2 regions of the Vibrio aestuarianus genome follow, and region 1 is predicted to be linked to the other one. Evidence: predicted binding sites of a transcription regulator. Region 1 holds the regulator's gene; the other holds the start of a gene.

The links. Region 1 encodes CRP, which controls carbon source genes, mostly activating them, when cyclic AMP is high. Its sites were predicted from a motif close to TGTGANNNNNNTCACA; they were not measured.
Region 2: the regulator CRP is predicted to act here: its motif matches at 2,086-2,101, upstream of pyrG (CTP synthase).

Annotation. Positions count from the first base shown of each region.
Region 1 covers NZ_JAKNYQ010000001.1:641,636-646,622, forward strand. The annotation lists gene astD (succinylglutamate-semialdehyde dehydrogenase) at 1-778, shown strand, start outside; gene MCT08_RS03065 (DUF1338 domain-containing protein) at 1,130-1,924, shown strand; gene crp (cAMP-activated global transcriptional regulator CRP) at 2,010-2,642, opposite strand; gene MCT08_RS03075 (phosphoribulokinase) at 2,885-3,754, opposite strand; gene MCT08_RS03080 (YheU family protein) at 3,831-4,043, opposite strand; gene MCT08_RS03085 (hydrolase) at 4,113-4,987, opposite strand, start outside.
Region 2 covers NZ_JAKNYQ010000001.1:799,711-804,697, forward strand. The annotation lists gene relA (GTP diphosphokinase) at 1-1,083, shown strand, start outside; gene mazG (nucleoside triphosphate pyrophosphohydrolase) at 1,173-1,982, shown strand; gene pyrG (CTP synthase) at 2,186-3,826, shown strand; gene eno (phosphopyruvate hydratase) at 3,906-4,987, shown strand, end outside.

The DNA.
Region 1 (4,987 bases):
ACTGCATCGTCAGTTTGCCGGGCAACCTGGCAAAATGCTGGCGCTTGAAATGGGCGGGAACAACCCGATGGTGATCTCCGATCAGTATGGTGACTTAGATGCAGCGGTATACACCATCATTCAATCGGCTTTCATTAGCGCAGGGCAGCGCTGCACTTGCGCGCGTCGCCTGTACGTTCCTGTCGGTGAAAAAGGTGATGTGCTATTAAGTAAATTGATCACCGCAACCCAAAAGCTACGAATTGATCAACCATTTGCCGATCCTGCGCCATTTATGGGGCCACAAATCTCGCAAGCTGCCGCGCAATTTATTCTCAATGCACAGGCTAATTTACAATTTTTAGGTGGTTATAGTTTGGTGGAAGCCAAACCGCTGCAAGCGGCATTTGTTACGCCAGGAATCATTGACGTAACCGCTATTAGTGAGTTGCCTGACGAAGAATACTTTGGCCCGTTATTACAAGTGGTGCGCTATCAGACTTTAGAGCAAGCGGTTGAGTTGGCCAATGCTACCCGTTTTGGTTTGTCTGCAGGTTTAGTATCAACTGATGATGCCGAGTGGGATTATTTTGTTGATCATATCCGCGCTGGTATCGTAAACCGTAATCGCCAATTAACTGGTGCGAGTGGTGATGCACCATTTGGTGGGCCGGGGGCATCGGGTAACTTGCGCCCGAGTGCTTATTACGCGGCTGATTACTGTGCATACCCTATGGCTTCAATGGAAGGGCAGGCAACAGAATTACCTGCCACTCTCAGCCCTGGGGTTGAGCTATAACCTACGGAATAATAAAAAGCCTCTCATAGAAGAGGCTTATCCCCTTTCTACTTGAAGTTGCAGCGGTGTTGGCTACGTTTGTTCACCCCAATTACATAGTTTATCTATGCTCATGGGGATTTACTCACTTGCCACCTACCTGCCACTTCAAGTGGTTTGGGTATAGATCCTGAAACCTGGATCAATACACAACTTAACGTCACAGGTTGAATTGCCGCTGGATGTATTTTCTGAATCGTTTCAATAAATATTAAGCGGCAATATTTATCCAATAACCTCATACTGAAACTAAGGCTTTATACATACTCAAGGTATATCGCTTGCTAGACACATTGCTGACAAGGAGGCGTTATGACGCCAACCGTTTTATTTCAATCGCTATGGAATGACTATATTCAACGTCTTTGTCCTTCGGCTGACAAAGTTCATCAATTGCTTCAAGAAGATGAAGCTTTGATCAATGATCATATCGCTTTGCGAACCTTTAATGTTGCTCCCCTGGGGATTGAAACACTGGCTAAGCCTTTTTTAGCATTAGGTTATACAGCGTGTGGTGATTATCAATTTGAAAGTAAGAAGTTAGTCGCGAAGCACTATGAACATCCTGATCCAACGCAGCCTAAGGTTTTCATTAGTGAGCTAAAAGTGGCAGAGTGCTCACCTGAGTTGCAAGCGATTGTAGCCAAACTGGTAGAGCAAGTAGATAGCGACAAACTCACCAGTAGCGACTTTTTGTATAGTGGTCGATTATGGCAGATAGCCCATAGCGATTACCTCACTTTGGCTCAGGAAAGTGAATACGCCGCATGGTTGGCAGCTCATGGCTATGGGGCCAATCATTTTACCGTTAGTGTTAACCAGTTGAATGCGTTTAATGAAGTCAAAGCGGTGAATGCTCACCTTCGCCAAGCTGGCTTTGTTATTAATGAAAATGGCGGAGAAGTGAAAGGCACGCCAGAGGTGCTGCTAGAACAATCTTCCACCATGGCAGATAAAGTACCGGTGCAATTTAGTGATGGTGTTGAGATGATTCCGGGCGGTTTTTACGAGTTTGCCAAACGCTATCCAATGGCAAACGGTGAGTTATATAGTGGGTTTGTTGCCGCTTCAGCTGACAAGATTTTTGAAAGCACTGATATGCAATAAAATTGTGCTGAGCCTTTGCCAACAAAAAGCCACCTAAGTTTCCCAAGGTGGCTTTATCGATTCAGTCTCTCAATTTCTGTTGAAATTAACGAGTTCCGTATACCACGATAGTTTTACCGTGTGCAGAAATTAGGTTCTGCTCTTCTAGCATTTTCAAGATACGACCAACTGTTTCACGAGAACAGCCAACGATTTGACCGATTTCTTGACGGGTGATCTTGATTTGCATGCCATCTGGGTGAGTCATTGCGTCAGGTTGTTTCGCTAGGTTTAGTAGCGTTTGAGCAATACGGCCCGTTACGTCAAGGAACGCAAGGTCACCTACTTTTTGACTAGTCACTTGTAAACGACGTGAAATCTGAGCAGATAGGCGCATTAGAATATCTGGATTCACCTGGATAAGTTGACGGAATTTCTTAAATGAAATCTCTGCCACTTCACAAGGAGATTTAGCACGAACCCAAGCGGTACGTTCTTGGTCTTCTTCGAATAGACCAAGTTCACCGATAAAGTCACCTTGGTTTAGGTAAGAAAGGATCATCTCCTTACCTTCTTCGTCTTTAATAAGAACCGCAACAGAACCTTTAACGATGTAGTACAACGTTTCAGCTTTCTCGCCCGCGTGGATCAGCGTGCTCTTTGATGGGTACTTATGAATATGACAGTGTGAAAGAAACCACTCTAGTGTTGGGTCGGTTTGAGGTTTACCTAGAACCATAATATCTCACTTCCTCTGCAGGGTACGCTTGCTGCTTTCCATATTTTAGCTAAGCCTTTAAATTGACTTACTAGGATAAGAGCACTTTACAAGTGCTGCAAGCTAACTTGTGTTTCGGTTAAGAATAGTATCCTTTTTCGGAAACGATTTCTTGACTTTAATCGTGTCGACTACACGATAATTTAAGCAAAAATGTGCACATGATCACGGTATGAAAAGTAACCGTAAAAAGTGCAAAAATATTATCCAATTTTCCCTGTTTCAATTAATTGTTGCAGGATAGGGCGAACAATCAGCTCCATGGCAAAACTCATCTTGCCACCAGGAACAACGATGGTGTTATGGCGCGACATAAATGAACCATCAATCATGGCCAGTAAATAGGGGAAATCGACATTCTTAATGCCACGTAGCCTTATCACCACGAAGCTTTCATCCAAACTGGGGATACCCTTTGCGTTGAGCGGGTTTGAGGTATCGACTGTGGGCACGCGCTGGAAGTTAATATGGGTGCGAGAAAACTGTGGGGTGATGTAATTGAGGTAGTCGTCCATCGAGCGAACAATCGAGTCCATTACAGCTTCGCGTGAATGACCACGATCGCGCGTATCACGTACGTATTTTTGGATCCACTCTAGGTTAACAATCGGCACCATGCCAATCAAAAAATCGACATGTTGAGCCACGTTGACATCACCATCGACCACACCACCATGTAACCCTTCGTAGAACATAACATCAGAATTTTCTGGCAAATCTTGCCATGGAGTAAACGTTCCTGGCATTTGGTTATAGGGAACGGCTTCATCAAATGAATGCAGGTAGCGACGAACTTGCCCTGTTCCTAGTTTGCCGTATTGGCGAAAAAACTCTTCCAGTGCGCCAAAGTCATTAGCTTGGGGACCAAAATAACTGATGTGTTTGCCTTGCTCTCGTGCTTTACGGATCTCTACGTCCATTTCTGGACGTGTGAAACGGTGGAAGCTGTCGCCTTCAACCCAAGCAGGTTTAATGCTCATCATATTGAACATTTTGCGAAACGCTTCAGAGGTTGTGGTAGTACCGGCACCGGATGAGCCCGTGACGGCTATAATCGGATGTTTTGCTGACATGACAAACCCTGTCTTTATGTAACGTACTTGTTATTTATTGTCGCAATATAGCACGGAAAGACTAGATTGCGGTGCGCTAAAACGATTTACGCACTTGAATATCGACACTTTCGTGCAATTCAGAATAGACTATGGCAACTTCACCACTTGCTAACTGCTGCTTCACTTGTTCGATTTTTTGTTGCAAAGATATCTCTTGTTCACCGTAATCTGTTCCTTCACGTAAGACAAATTCTTGAATGAGATTATCGAGTGTATCAGGAGCAATTTGTTGCCAAGGAATAATCATGACGACCTCTTAACTGTCATGTTGAAGGCTGGCAGTTATACCCTAAATAGCATTGTGATGGCAGCTATTTCATGACGGTTTACACAGGCTTTCATAATAGGCAGGTAAGGCTTGTTCCAGCCAAAAAGTTGGTTTCAATGCACTGCCTGAAATAAAGCCGACATGTCCACCTTGGTTAAATAAGCGATAGTCGATATTTTCCGGTAAAACGAATTTTGGAATCACAGCATCGGTCATGAATGGGTCGTCTTTAGCGTGAATAATTTGTAAGGGTACATGGATCTGCTTGAGTTTATGTAGTCCAGAACATTGTTGATAATAGTCATGAGCATCTTTAAAACCATGCAAGGGGGCTGTGATTAAATCATCGAATTGATACAGCTTCTTAATGCTACTGATCTGACAAGAAGAGAGGTTAAGTGCATCTTGTAAAAGATGATGTTTTTTCAGCGCGTTACTTTTTAGCGAGGAGAGTAAATAGTCGCGGTAGACTTTTGAAAATCCCTGCTCAATGCGTTGTGAGCAGGCGGCGAGATCAAGCGGTGCTGAAACGATTGTTGCGGCATCGACAATAGGGTCTTCGTGATATTCAGCTAGATAATTGGCCAGCATGTTACCACCAAGCGAAATACCTACAGCGACGATAGGTCGCCCTACATGTTGTTCGCGCAAATATTGCAAAACAAAACGCGCATCTTCTATTTCGCCGGAATGATAAGCCCGCGCAAGGTGATTGGGTTTACCGCTGCAGCCGCGAAAATGCATCATTACTGACAACCAACCACTTTCGGCGAATGCATGCATTAACCCGTTAGCGTAAGGGCTATAAAAGCTTCCTTCTAGCCCATGAAACAGAACGAATAAAGGTTTGTTTTTACTTTGCTCTGAATGCCTATCTTCGCTCCAAGCCAAGTCAAGAAAATCACCATCATCGGTAGGTAAGG
Region 2 (4,987 bases), 160 kb from region 1:
CAAGAAGAGATGTCTGATTCTGGCGAAATGTTAGATGAACTTCGAAGCCAGGTATTTGATGACCGCGTATACGCGTTTACCCCTCGTGGTGATGTTGTCGATTTGCCAATGGGCGCGACACCACTCGATTTTGCTTACCATATTCACTCTGAAGTTGGGCACCGTTGTATTGGGGCTAAAGTGGCAGGACGTATCGTGCCTTTTACTCATAAATTATCAATGGGTGATCAAGTTGAGATTATCACACAGAAAGAGCCCAACCCATCGCGTGATTGGCTAAACCCATCGACAGGTTTTGTTCATTCTGGTCGTGCGCGCGCGAAGATTAACGCGTGGTTCCGTAAGCAGAGTCGTGAAAAGAACCTAGAAGCTGGGCGTGAAATTCTCGACGATGAATTAGCTAAAATTGGCGCGACATTAAAAGATGCCGAAAAATACGCTCTAAAACGCTTTAACGTAAATACACCGGATGAGCTATTTGTCGGTATTGGTAGCGGTGATTTACGCATTAACCAAATCGTTAATCACATTAATGCCTTAGTCAATAAGCCAACGGCTGAACAAGAAGATCGACAGGCGCTCGAAAAGCTTCAAGAGTCAGAAGCTCGAACACCACAACAAAGCAGGCCACATAAAGATGCAGTTGTAGTGGAAGGGGTTGACAACTTAATGACCCATTTAGCGCGTTGCTGTCAGCCCATTCCTGGTGATCTCATCAAGGGCTACATTACTCAAGGGCGAGGTATTTCAGTGCATCGCAGTGATTGTGAGCAGCTCGAAGAACTTAGTCATCATGCTCCAGAGCGTATCATTGATACCGTATGGGGCGGGGGTTCTGTTGGTTTGTACATTCTGACGCTGCGCATTGAGGCAATGGAACGTAGTGGACTAATCAAAGACATTACCACCTTGTTAGCCAACGAAAAAATCAAAGTGCCGAGTATGAAAAGCCGAGTGGATTATAAGCGCCAATTGTTGATCATGGACTTTGATCTTGAACTCAATAATATTGAAGTATTATCACGAGTGATTAAACGACTTGAACAGTTGAAAGATGTGATGTTAGTGAAGCGTCTTGGCTGATTTAATTAGTGAATACAAAATGCGATTAAAAGGTGAGTGGCTTTAGCTGCTCACCTTTTTCTTTAAAAATTGATGTTAAGGACAAAAAAATGAGTCATCCAATTGAACAACTTGAACAGATCATGGCGCAATTGCGTGACCCAGAAAATGGTTGCCCTTGGGATAATAAGCAAACTTTTGAAAGTGTGGTTCCTTATACTATTGAAGAAACCTACGAAGTGGTCGATGCCATTCATAATCAAGACTGGCCAAACCTAAAAGAAGAATTAGGTGACTTACTTTTCCAAGTGATTTTTTATAGCCAAATGGCCAAAGAACAAGGTTTGTTTGATTTTTCAGAAGTCGTTGCTGCGGTCAATGAAAAGCTAACGCGCCGCCATCCGCATGTTTTTTCTGATACTAAGTTTGAGAATGAAGCCCAAATAAACGCCAACTGGGAAGCAGAAAAAGCCAAAGAGAAAGCGCAAGCAGGCAAAAAACAACAAAGTATTCTAGACTCAATACCACAATCATTCCCTTCACTTTTACGTGCTACAAAAATCCAAAAAAAGTGTGCCAAATACGGTTTTGATTGGAATTCACTTGGGCCTGTTGTTGATAAGGTTCATGAGGAAATCGACGAGGTCATGGAAGAAGCTTTGCAAGTCAATCCTGACTTTGCACGAGTGGAAGATGAAATGGGGGATTTGCTATTCGCTACGGTTAATTTGGCTAGGCATTTAAAAACCGACCCAGAAGTGGCGTTGAATAAAGCAAATCGCAAGTTTTCTCGCCGATTTCAAGCGATTGAAGCTATGGTGGCAGAAAATGAAAAACAGCTAACGGACTTTTCATTGGATGAGTTAGATGCGATGTGGAATGAAGTGAAAATATTAGAAACAGCAAAAAATAAATCTTGAAGGCTATGTTGACTTTTTGAGGCTAATTTTCTGCTTTTGCGTGGTGCAATAAGTCATATCGAGTGGTGCACTTTGATTTGAAGCAAAAAATAAAAAACAACAGTGTGATAGATTTCACGTTGTAGCGGATAAGGGCTTCTGGTATATTTTCATCCCGTCCAGAAGAAATCCATTTCCCTCATTCAACCAATTTCAGGTTAAACATGACGACAAATTACATTTTTGTTACTGGCGGGGTTGTATCCTCTCTAGGTAAAGGTATTGCGGCAGCATCTCTTGCGGCGATTTTAGAAGCTCGTGGTCTTAAAGTGACTATGATGAAGCTTGACCCTTACATCAACGTTGACCCGGGCACAATGAGCCCAACTCAACATGGTGAAGTGTTTGTCACGGAAGATGGCGCTGAAACAGACCTTGACCTTGGTCACTACGAACGTTTCATTCGTACCAAAATGACTAAGCGCAATAACTTTACTGCTGGTCGTGTTTATGCCGATGTATTGCGTAAAGAGCGCCGTGGTGATTACCTAGGTGCAACGATTCAGGTTATCCCTCATATTACTAACGCTATCAAAGACCGCGTTATCGCAGGCTCCGAAGGTCACGATGTGGCTATCGTTGAGGTTGGCGGTACAGTAGGTGATATCGAATCACTACCGTTCATGGAAGCTATTCGTCAGCTAGCGATTGAAGTTGGCCGCGAACACGCAATGTTCATGCACCTTACTTTAGTGCCTTATCTTGCTGCTGCTGGTGAAGTGAAAACTAAGCCAACACAACACTCAGTGAAAGAACTGCTTTCTATTGGTATTCAACCTGATATTCTGGTTTGCCGTAGCGATCGTATGATCCCAGCGAACGAGCGTAAGAAAATTGCCCTGTTCTGTAACGTGCCAGAAAAAGCAGTTATCTCAATGAAGGATGTGGATTCAATCTACAAAATCCCTCAGTTGATCAAAGCTCAAGGTCTTGATGATATTGTTTGTAACCGTTTTGGTATTAACGCGCCAGAAGCGAACCTTGCAGAATGGGAACAAGTGATTTACGAAGAAGCGAACCCTACTGCTGAAGTCGTTATCGGTATGGTTGGTAAATACATTGAATTACCAGATGCCTATAAATCAGTTAACGAAGCATTGAAACATGCAGGCCTGAAGAATCGTCTAAGTGTTAAAATCAAATATATTGATTCACAAGATGTTGAGACGAAAGGTACGGAAGTGCTCGCTGACTTGGACGCTATTTTAGTTCCTGGTGGTTTCGGTGACCGTGGTATTGAAGGCAAAATCCTTGCCGCACAGTATGCACGTGAAAATAAAGTACCTTACTTGGGTATTTGTCTTGGCATGCAAGTAGCGCTAATTGAATTCGCGCGTAATGTTGCTGGCCTAAAAGGTGCACATTCAACAGAATTTAACAAAGAAACAAAATACCCTGTGGTAGGCTTAATTACCGAATGGGTAGATGGTGAAGGTAACGTAGAAGAACGTACTGAAAAATCTGATCTTGGTGGTACTATGCGTTTAGGTTCGCAGCTTTGCCACCTAGAAAAAGGCACCAAAGCGTACGAGCTTTACGGGAGTGCGACAATTCATGAACGCCACCGTCACCGTTATGAAGTCAACAATAATCTTCGTCCGCAGATCGAGAAAGCTGGCCTAAAAGTATCAGGTCTGTCTGCTGACAAGAAATTGGTTGAAGTGATAGAGAACCCTGCTCACCCATGGTTTGTAGCAGCTCAGTTCCACCCAGAATTCACATCAACCCCTCGTGATGGTCACCCACTATTTGCAGGCTTTATTAAAGCAGCAGGTGAGTTCCAACGCGGTGAATCAGAGAAGTAACAAGGATACGGGCAGTTGCAATTGTTGTGCTGCTGCCCTTTATAGTTTTGACATTTAAATTCAACGAGAGGAAACATTAATGTCTAAGATCGTTAAAGTTCTAGGTCGCGAAATCATCGACTCACGTGGTAACCCAACAGTAGAAGCTGAAGTTCACCTAGAAGGCGGTTTCGTAGGTATGGCTGCTGCTCCATCTGGCGCATCTACAGGTTCTCGCGAAGCTCTTGAGCTACGTGACGGTGACAAATCACGTTTCCTAGGTAAAGGTGTTCTTAAAGCTATTGCTGCTGTAAACGGCCCAATCGCTGACGCTCTAGTTGGTAAAGATGCTAAAGATCAAGCGGCTATCGACCAAGTGATGATCGACCTAGATGGTACTGAGAACAAATCTAACTTCGGTGCTAACGCAATTCTTGCTGTTTCTCTAGCAAACGCTAAAGCAGCAGCTGCAGCTAAAGGCATGCCTCTATACGAGCACATCGCTGAGCTAAACGGTACTGCTGGTCAGTTCTCTATGCCTCTACCAATGATGAACATCATCAACGGTGGTGAGCACGCAGACAACAACGTAGATATTCAAGAGTTCATGATCCAACCAGTTGGCGCTAAGACTCTTAAAGAAGCTCTACGTATCGGTGCAGAAGTATTCCACAACCTAGCTAAAGTTCTTAAAGCTAAAGGCCTAAGCACTGCAGTTGGTGATGAAGGTGGTTTCGCTCCTAACCTAGAATCTAACGCTGCTGCACTAGCTGCAATCAAAGAAGCGGTAGAATCTGCAGGTTACGTACTAGGTAAAGACGTTACTCTAGCGATGGACTGTGCTGCATCTGAGTTCTACGACAAAGAAGCTGGCAACTACAACATGAAAGGCGAAGGTAAAATCTTCACTTCTGAAGAGTTCAACCACTACCTAGCTGACCTAGCTAACCAATACCCAATCGTATCTATCGAAGACGGTCTTGACGAATCAGATTGGGATGGCTTCAAGCACCAAACTGAACTACTAGGTGACAAACTTCAACTAGTAGGTGACGATCTATTCGTTACTAACACTAAGATTCTTGCTCAAGGTATCGAGAAAGGCGTAGCTAACTCTATCCTTATCAAGTTCAACCAAATCGGTTCTCTAACTGAGACTCTAGCTGCAATCAAGATGGCTAA